2 regions of the Mesorhizobium sp. BHbdii genome follow, and region 1 is predicted to be linked to the other one. Evidence: riboswitches for the same ligand, from Rfam matches in the RefSeq annotation. Region 1 holds a riboswitch; the other holds the start of a gene.
The links. Region 1 has a riboswitch for cobalamin ahead of ACWTU8_RS06130 (CbtB domain-containing protein). Riboswitches for the same ligand answer to the same signal wherever they lie in the genome.

Region 1 (4,778 bases):
GGCGACAATCAGTCGATCCGCCCTGGCAAGACGCGGCCGGCCAATCCGCTCGCCAATATCGGCCGCTTCGTCGCGCAGCCGCGTCTCAGGCTGGCCTGGCTGATCGCCTTCGGCCGCTCCTGCTTCTGGACGACATTTTTCGTCTACGGGCCTTTGTTCATGGTGATCACAGGCGAGGGCGAGCTCGCTGGCGGCCTGCTGGTCTCAGCGGGCAATGCGCTGTTGTTCACGGCCATCTTCTGGGGCAGAGTGGGACAGCGTTTCGGCGGCCGGCGAACCATGACATCAGCCTATTTCGCCCTGTCGGCCATGCTGCTGGCGGCGGGCGCCGTCGGCGAATTCGTGCCGTTTCTTACCGGCGCCTTGCTGCTGTGCGGCGCGCTCTTCGCCATCGCTCTCGACGCGTTGGGCTCGACCGCCTTCATGCGCTCGGTGCGGTTCTATGAAAGGGCTGAGATGGCGGCGGTCTATCGCACTTATCTCGACTTTTCCGAGCTGACACCGCCGTTGGTCTATTCGGTGGTGCTGGCGTTTTTCGGGCTGGGCTCGGTGTTCGCCACGCTCGGCCTGCTGGCGGCGGGCTGCGGTTTTGTCACCTGGCGGTATCTGCCGAAGTCGCTTTGATCGTCAGAATTTTGGTGAAAGCGTTGTATGCCGCTCGCGCACCCAGTTGTGGAAGCGATGCAATTTCATATTCCTCGGGCATCAGCATGCGGCCTTGTGGCGCATCGAGCGCAGTCTTTCTGGTTGATCTCGCAGATATCAGCGCTCTCCTCCAGCACCTGCCTGCCGAAAGCGACGATGTTGTCGATATCAGCCGTTGGATTGGCGAGCGCTTCGGACGAAAAAAGCCATTCGGCGGTCAGTTCGGTCTGCTCCGAGCCGAGCGGCACCAGCCGCACGGTCCTGACATAGTCGACATGGCCGACGATGAACATCGACGACAGGTTGGTGGCGTAGGTCTGCCCGGCGGAACGCTCGGCTGAAGTCAGGTCGGGAAAGACCGGGCCGTGGACGCGCCCGTCTCGCGACCATGTCTCGGCTCCGGCCCGCAGGCCACCGGAAACTCCGGCGCATCATTGTCGGCGTGACGGGCCCATTCGGGGTCGTCGTCCCGACCCATCAGGCCGCGGCCATAGATCGACACCAGCCGCGACAGGTCCTTGTCGACGCCTGGGCAATGCAGGCACTCGTTGAAATTCTCCCAGAAGATCTTCCAGTTGCAGTTCATGACCTTGCGCAGCATATGGCTTGACACCAGCGTCTCCAGCGGCCAGTTGGCGAGGTCGCCAGAGGCGGGATCGAAGGATGTCTCGGCCGAACCGTCGGCGTCTTCCCTGAGATTGACGAAGACGAAACCGCCCCATGCCGACAGCGCTACGCGGTAAAGTGGATGATCGGCCTTGTCGAAGCCTTCAGGCAGCGATCTCGACGGCACGCGCACGAGATCGCCGCGCAGCGAATAGGACCAGGCGTGGTAGGGGCAAGTGACGAGCCGCGGCCTTCAGCCGACCTTCGCTCCCCCGGCAAAGCTGCGAGCCGCGATGCCGACAGGTGTTGTGGAAGGCGCGCAGCTCGCCGGTCTCGTCGCGCAGCACGACGATCTCCTGAGTGCCGACACGGAACGTCCTGAACGCCAGCGGCTGGGCAAGGTCGGCCTCTCGGCAGACGAGCAGCCAGCTTCGATACCAGATGGCGTCGAGATCGCGCTGATAGGCCTCGATGTCCCAGTAGGCCGATGACGGCAGCGACGGTTCAAGTCGCGTCAAACCGTTATAGGGATCGTGCTCGCTCGGGCTGGGCTGCATGACCGGCTCCTGTGATACGCCAGCCGACACCCGGTCGCGAACATTGTCAATCGCGGCGCCGGGCTGGCTGGCCTGCCGAGAGGCGCATTCGCGCTGGTGGCTGGCGGAATTTGGTTTGCCGGACGCGACGATTCTGCCTATAGTCGCAGCTGTCGTCGGTTCCGTTTGGAGCCGCGCATGATCCCGGAGCCGGAATCGGTTCCGGAAAGGTCATGCGCAGAGTCTAAGTGTTAGAGCGTCCTTGTGCGTCCATTCGGACGCACGGCGCCCTAAAGGGAATGCGGTGAGGGCGAATTGTTGCCCAATGCCGTGGCTGCCCCCGCAACTGTGTGCGGTTAGTCCTCTCCATATGCCACTGAAGAGTTTCTTCGGGAAGGTGGGGAAGGGCGTTGATCCGCGAGCCAGGAGACCTGCCGGCGACAGGAAAACTGACTTCTATGCCCTCGGGTGGAGGGCGAAAGGACAAGACATGAATACCGCTTCCGTCTCGCTCGGCACTTCCGTCTCCTCGCAGTCGCGCTTTGTGCAGCTGGCGCTTGCTGCATTTCTCGGCATTTTCGTGATGGGCTTTGTCGGCTTCTCGCATATCGACGCGGTCCACAATGCCGCTCACGACTATCGCCATTCGATGGCGTTCCCCTGCCACTGACGAGGGGCTGACATCATGACATTGTTTCGCAACGTCGTGTTCATCGCGGCGATCGCAGGGCTTGTGGCAGGCGTCGTTCTCGCCTGCATGCAGGCCTATGCCACGGTGCCGCTCATTCTGAAAGCGGAAGTCTACGAACAGGCCGGCGGTGGTCACACGCATGACCATGCCGCGGCGCCGGCTGCGAACGCCGGGGATACGAATGCCATGACCAGCGCGGCGCCAGCGCCGGCCGAAGCTGCCGCCCCGGAAGAGGAGGGCTGGACGCCGGCCGACGGTTTCGAGCGCTTCGCCTTCAATATCGTTGCCAATGTGGTCACCGGCATCGGCTTTGCGCTGATCTTGGTCGCCGCTTCGGAGTTCGCCGGCGGCATCGGCAATTGGCGTCAGGGCCTGTTCTGGGGCTTTGCCGGCTTTGCCGTATTCACGCTGGCTCCGAACCTTGGCCTGCCGCCCGAATTGCCGGCGATGCCGGCGGCCGATCTCACCCAGCGCCAGATCTGGTGGACGGCGACCGTGATGGCGACCGCGGCGGGTCTCGGCCTGCTTGCCTTCCGCAAGTCCTTGCCACTGGCGCTGATTGCCGTAGCGTTGATCGTGGCGCCGCATATCGTCGGCGCGCCGCAGCCCGACAGTTTCGAATCGCCGATCCCAGAAGGCCTGCATCACCAGTTCGTGGTGGCGGTGACGCTGACCAATCTGGTGTTCTGGCTGGTGCTCGGCGGCATCGTCGGCGTGGTGCGTGGCCGCTTGACCGGCACCGCGACCGGCCTGCGCGACAGCTTTGCCTGATCGCGTTGCCGGGACGCTGACCCTGGTCATCGGCGGTGCACGCTCCGGCAAGAGCGCGCATGCCGAAAAATTGGCGACGGCCTGCCCGGCGCCGTGGGCCTATATCGCCACGGCGCAAGCCTATGACGACGAGATGCGCGAACGGATTGCGCTGCATCGGTCGCGGCGCGGCGAGGGCTGGACGACCATCGACGCGCCGCTCGATCTCGTCGGCGCGATCGAGGCGCTGCCTGACGGCCGGCCCGTCCTGATCGACTGCCTGACTTTGTGGCTGACCAACCATATGCTGGCCGAACATGACGTTGAGGCCGAATGCCGAGGGCTGGCGGATGTGCTGTCACGACCGCGCGGGCCGTGGTTCGTGGTTTCCAACGAGGTCGGCCAGGGCATCGTGCCGGACAATGCGTTGGCTCGCCGGTTTCGCGATGCCGCCGGCCGGCTCAACCAGCAAGTCGCGGCAGTGTCCGATACGGTGCTGCTGATGGTGGTGGGGCTGCCGCTCAAGGTGAAGTGACATGGCTGATACTATCGATCCCAAGGACGAGGAGCGCCATCGCGCCAAGATGGCCAAGCGCAAAGCGGTGCAGGACGCCGAGGTCGCGGCAAAGACGGTCGAGAAGGGGCTGCTGATCGTCAACACCGGGCCCGGCAAGGGCAAGACCACTGCCGCCTTCGGGCTGGCGCTGAGGATGCTCGGCTACGGCAGGCGCGTCGGCGTCGTCCAGTTCATCAAGGGCAAATGGCACACCGGCGAGAAGGACGCCTTTGCCGCCTTCGGCGACCGGGTCGTCTGGCATACAATGGGCGAGGGCTTCACCTGGGAAACGCAGGATCTGAAGCGCGACGTCGCCGCCGCCGAAGCGGCCTGGGCCAAGGCGCTCGAGCTGATGGCCGAGCCATCGATCAGCCTTCTGGTGCTCGACGAACTGAACATCGCGCTGCGCTACGATTATCTCGATCTCGACAAAGTGGTGGCGGCGCTGAAAGGGCGCCGCGAAAACCTGCATGTCGTCGCCACAGGCCGCAACGCCAGACCGGCGCTGGTCGATGCCGCCGATCTTGTCACCGAGATGTGCGTGACCAAGCATCACTTTTCCGCCGGCGTGAAGGCACAGCAAGGCATAGAGTTTTGAGCGTTTTGCCCGCGGTTGGGCAGCACGTAACTCGTACTGGAGACGACCGATTATCGAAAGTCGGCGCCGCCCCTCAACCCCTGCCGGGACCTTCTCCCCGCGAAGGACGGGGAGAAGTGGCTTGGCCGCAACGCTGGCGATCCCCCTCTCCCCGTCCTTTACTCGGAAAGGGAAAGGGAAAGGGTGAGGGTGAGGGTTAGCGCTGACCTGAAGCGTTCGTCCTGGTCGCGAGCTCGCGATTCCTTGCTTTGTGACGGCAGATGGTGCTGATTTGCGCCTATGACCCGCCCCGAGGCGGGTTTTTACTTTTTGCCGATCTCGACCGGCCGCGTTGCACTGCCGTCACGCACCGACGACAATCACCGACACCAAGCCGAACAGCGCGATCAGCAAAAA
Region 2 (4,778 bases), on a different contig from region 1:
ATGAAAAGACAACGCCGCTCTGCTGTTTGGGATCAGCTGTTAATTGTTGCCGAAAAGGTTGCGGTCGGCGCCCTGGACAACGGGCTTTTCAGCGTGAGCCGGCTTCTGAATGGAAGCCGTATACGAGCTGTTGTCGACCGCAGCGGCCGGCTGGTTGGCGCCGTTGGACCCATAATGGTCGCTGCCAGCAAAGGCGCTGCCGGTGATGGCCAGAACGGCGACGGCAGTAAGAGCAATCTTTTTCATTTTTGGTACTCCAGTATCTTAATTTTCCGTCCGTCTAGCGGCGTGTCTTGGGAGGAATTCGCGTCGTTCGGACAGCCCCGATGTGGGAAGGCCATTCGGCGGATTCCAATCACTAAGTTGTTCCGTGTGGACCAAGAATCTACACCTTGAAATTGTACCAGATGCTTCCAATAGTGTTATTTTGTGTTTTGTTTCAGAGGTTTATGCCAAGGCGCCATTCGACCATTTGACGAATTGCCGGACCTGCGTTCACAGCGTCATGCACGCATTGTCAACAGAAACGAACCGTTCGGTTCGATTTTAGAAGCGGCTTAAAAAGCCGGTGCTGAGTTGTTGTCGAATCATTAACCATTTAGGCGCCCTGCAATGGTTAAATCCGGCGTGCTTTCAGAACCGGCAGCGCTCGCAGCCGGGTGCAAATTCATCCCCCCTCAAATCCCGGCCCACAGGGTTTCGCCGCCGTGTCGCGCCGCATGGATACGATGTCGCTTTCATGCCGACAGTCAGCCAGCCGTCATGATTAGATCACGCCAACTCAGGTGCCGCTTGGTGACGACGAAGCGGAGAATTGGGAAGCCGGTCAGAACCCGGCGCTGCCCCCGCAACGGTGGTGGAGTTCAAGTCGCAACGGGAGACCACTGGGCCACAAGCCTGGGAAGGTGTCGCGATGAGTCCGCAAGGACACTCCAGAGCCCGGAAACCAGCCCGAGATTTCTAGACACGACTGATCGCGGTGGGCGGTCAAGAGGTGGATGATGCATGTCTGGCCTGTCGCCGGTCTGCGAGCGATCCTTCCTCCATCACCACCAGTTCAGTCTTTGGAGCGACGTGCGTCCATGTGGACGCACAAAACACGCTCCAAGACTTTTGAATTGCGCATCGTGCTTTCCGAAATCGATTCCGATTTCGGGCCGATGCGACGGCTATAAGGACAGGAAATGGAAGCGCGCAACGACATGCTGAGGCTCTTGCACGGCCGCAGGGCAGGCTATTCGCTCGAGCAGCCCTTCTATACCGATGCCGATTTCTTCAAGCTCGACATGGAGCTGATCTGGTATCGCGACTGGCTGTTCATCGGCCACGATTGCGAGTTGCCGAAGCCGGGCAGCTACATCACTGCCCAGATAGGCGACTATCCGGTTGTGCTGGTCCGCGACCAGCAAGGCAGGATCAATGCCTTCCACAATTCCTGCCGGCATCGCGGCAGCCGCGTCTGCAACGCCGACAAAGGCACGGCGGCGAAGCTCGTCTGCCCCTATCACCAGTGGACCTACGAGCTGGATGGCCGGCTTTTGTTCGCAAGGCAGATGGCGGACGGCTTCGACAAGAGCCAGTTCAGCCTGAAGCCGGTGGCTTGCGAAAGCGTTGGCGGCTACATCTTCATCTGCCTGGCCAAGGAGCCCGCCGATTTCGCGCCGATGCGCGCCATGATCGAGCCTTACCTCCTGCCGCACCGGCTGCGCGACGCAAAAATCGCCTTCGAATCGACCATCGTCGAGAAGGGCAACTGGAAGCTCGTCTGGGAAAACAACCGCGAGTGCTACCATTGCGCCGGCAACCATCCGGAACTGTGCAAGACATTCCCGGAAGCGCCGACCGTGACTGGCGTGCAGGGCGCCGATAGCGATCCGGAGATGCTTGCGCACTGGGCGAAATGCGAGGCGGCGGGCTTGCCGAGCAAGTTCCGCATCGATCCGGCCGGGCAGTATCGTGCCACCCGCGCGCCGCTCTTGCGCGATGCCGTCAGCTACACGATGACGGGAAGACGCGCGGTGAAGAAGAACCTTTCCGACAGCGTTTCGACCGAGCGCATCGGCTCGCTGCTGCTCTATCACTATCCGACGACCTGGAACCACATCCTCGGCGACCATGCCGTCACCTTCCGCGTGCTGCCGATCAGCGCCACGGAAACGGCCGTCACCACCAAATGGCTCGTCCACAAGGACGCGGTCGAAGGCGTCGATTACGATCTCGCCGAACTCACCCATGTCTGGACCGAGACCAACGATCAGGACCGCCGCATCGTCGAGGAAAACGCCTTCGGCATCCTGTCGCCGGCCTATGAGCCCGGCCCCTATTCTGAACTGCATGAGGGCGGCGTCATCCAGTTCGTCGAATGGTACGCCTCCTTCATCGGGCCGCGCCTTGCCGAGGACGGCCGGCCGGCGTTGCGCAGCGTCGCCTGAGAAAGGTCAAGGGTATGAATGCGATGACGGATCTCGGGCTCTACCGCCATCTCGACGAGATGGCGCCCTGGAACGACAGGCTTCAGGTGCTGGAAGTGATCGGCGTCAGCGACGAGGCGCCTGACGTGAAGACTTTCACCTTCCGCTCCGACAACCAGACCTGGTTCCGCTACAGACCGGGGCAGTTCGTGACACTGGAACTGCCGACCACTGACGGCCCGCTGATGCGGACCTATACGCTGTCGTCCTCGCCGTCGCGGCCGTTCTCGATCGCGGTGACGGTGAAAGCGCAGGCCGGCAGCCTCGGCACACGCTGGATGTTCGACAATCTCAAACCCGGCGTTCACGTGAAAGCCTATGGGCCGACCGGCGACTTTTCGCTGCACAGCCACCCCGCGGCCAAGTATCTGTTCATTTCGGCCGGCTCCGGCGTGACGCCGATGATGTCAATGCTGCGCTGGCTGAACGACTGCGCGCCATGGACAGATGTCGGCTTCGTCAACTGCGCACGAAAGCCCGAGGAGATCATCTTCCGCAAGGAGCTCGAACTGCTCGGCAGCCGCATGCCGGGCCTAACGCTTGGCTTCATGATCGAGGAGCGCTCCAGCCGCGAGGGCTGGTTCGGCCATATGGGCCGGATCGACGCGATACGGCTGCCGCTGCTGGCGCCCGATTTTCGCGAGCGCGAAATTTTCTGCTGTGGTCCCGACCCGTTCATGCGCGCCGTGCGGCAGATGCTTGAGGCGGTCGGATTCGACATGGCCAACTATCATCAGGAGAGCTTTGCGGCCCCAATAGTGGAGGAAATACTGGCCCCGTTCACATCACCGGCAAAGGGTGGGCCGGCAAAGGGTGGGCCGGCAGAGGGCGGGGTCGAGACACCTGCCGAGGCCGCAACGCCGATCCGCTTTTCGCTTTCGGATGTCGATGCCGACTGCGTTGCCGGCCAGACCGTGCTGCAGACGGCGCGCGCTTCGGGCGTACGCATCCCAGCGGCTTGCGAGTTCGGCCTGTGTGGAACCTGCAAGGTGAAAAAGGTCTCGGGCACAGTCGAGATGAGCCACAATGGCGGCATCCTCGATCACGAGATCGATGACGGCTTCATCCTTGCCTGCTGTTCGAAGCCACTGACGGCACTCGAAATCGACGCCTGACCGGCGAGGCGGCTAAAGCGCGTCGCGTTTGGCCGGCCTTATGCGACGCGCTTTACGTTGTCGTTTTCTATGCATGTCATTATCGCAAAAACCGCTGCACACTTTTGCGCGACATGCATTAAACCCCGTAGCGCTCGGTGCGGATGAGGCCTGCCGGAACGCCGGCATCGATCAGCGCCTGAGCGGCGGCCGACACGAAGGCATTCGAGCCGCAGACAAAGGCGAACCTTGGCGGCGCGGGCAGCCGCACCATCGATTGCTCTATCATCGCGGCATCGACCCGCCGCGAATAGTCCGCCGGGCGCCGGGCGGCCTCGCGGGTCAGCGTCAGCACCAGATCGAAGCCGTCGCGACGATCGTCGAGGCCGATCAGCTCGTCGCGAAAGATCACCTCGTCCCAGACCCGTGCGGAAAACACCAGTGCCACGGGCACCGCCGACCTGCGCGCCGCGCGATGGCGGATCATCGCCATCAGCGGAACCACGCCGGACCCGCCGCCGACCAGCAGAAGCGGACCGCCGTCGCCGTCGTACCAGACGAAGTGGCCGCCGAGCGGCCCGCGCAATTCGACCTCGTCGCCAACAGCCGCGATATCGTGGAAGAACGGCGAGACCTCGCCATCATCGAGCCTTTCGATCGCCAGTTCGATCATCTCGCCGGCTTCCGGCCCCGAGGCGATCGAGTAGGAGCGACGCGCCTGATAGCCATCCGGCGCCGTCAGCCTGACATCGACATGCTGCCCGGCACGATAGGCGAAGGGCCGCGACGGCTCGAGGAAAAAGCTGGTGACGCGCGGCGTGCGCTTTTCGATGCGTCGGATGGTGACGGTCTGCCAGGGCGACTGCGCCGCCGGCCCGTCGCTCATGGATCGCCCGTATAGCGCTGCTCGCGCCACGGGTCGCCATAGATGTGATAGCCGCGCAACTCCCAGAACCCGGGCTCGTCGCGCTCGGTGAACTGCAGCCCGTTCAGCCATTTGGCCGATTTCCAGAAATAGAGATGCGGAACCAGCAGCCGCGCCGGGCCGCCATGGTCCGGCGTGATCGGCTTGCCTTCGTAAAGCAGCGCCACCATCGCCTTGCCGGCGGTGAGATCCTTCGTCGGCACGTTGGTGGTGTAGCCGTCGAAGGACAGCGCCAGAGTGAAGGGGCTCAGTGGCTCAATGCCGGCATCCGCCAGAATATCGTCGACC

Region 2: it holds a riboswitch for cobalamin, as region 1 does, so the genes downstream of both, ACWTU8_RS13550 (aromatic ring-hydroxylating oxygenase subunit alpha) here and ACWTU8_RS06130 (CbtB domain-containing protein) in region 1, are expected to answer to the same signal.

The regions. Positions count from the first base shown of each region.
Region 1 covers NZ_JBSPKX010000001.1:1,248,085-1,252,862, forward strand. Annotated here, with positions in the region: gene ACWTU8_RS06110 (MFS transporter) at 1-624, shown strand, start outside; gene ACWTU8_RS06115 (SRPBCC family protein) at 690-1,055, opposite strand; gene ACWTU8_RS06120 (SRPBCC family protein) at 989-1,438, opposite strand; gene ACWTU8_RS06125 (Rieske 2Fe-2S domain-containing protein) at 1,416-1,808, opposite strand; cobalamin riboswitch at 2,039-2,240, shown strand; gene ACWTU8_RS06130 (CbtB domain-containing protein) at 2,278-2,457, shown strand; gene ACWTU8_RS06135 (CbtA family protein) at 2,473-3,249, shown strand; gene cobU (bifunctional adenosylcobinamide kinase/adenosylcobinamide-phosphate guanylyltransferase) at 3,242-3,763, shown strand; gene cobO (cob(I)yrinic acid a,c-diamide adenosyltransferase) at 3,765-4,382, shown strand; gene cbiB (adenosylcobinamide-phosphate synthase CbiB) at 4,725-4,778, opposite strand, start outside.
Region 2 covers NZ_JBSPKX010000002.1:181,712-186,489, forward strand. Annotated here, with positions in the region: gene ACWTU8_RS13545 (DUF680 domain-containing protein) at 40-246, opposite strand; cobalamin riboswitch at 767-969, shown strand; gene ACWTU8_RS13550 (aromatic ring-hydroxylating oxygenase subunit alpha) at 1,185-2,432, shown strand; gene ACWTU8_RS13555 (2Fe-2S iron-sulfur cluster-binding protein) at 2,456-3,586, shown strand; gene ACWTU8_RS13560 (FAD-binding oxidoreductase) at 3,705-4,451, opposite strand; gene ACWTU8_RS13565 (molybdopterin-dependent oxidoreductase) at 4,448-4,778, opposite strand, start outside.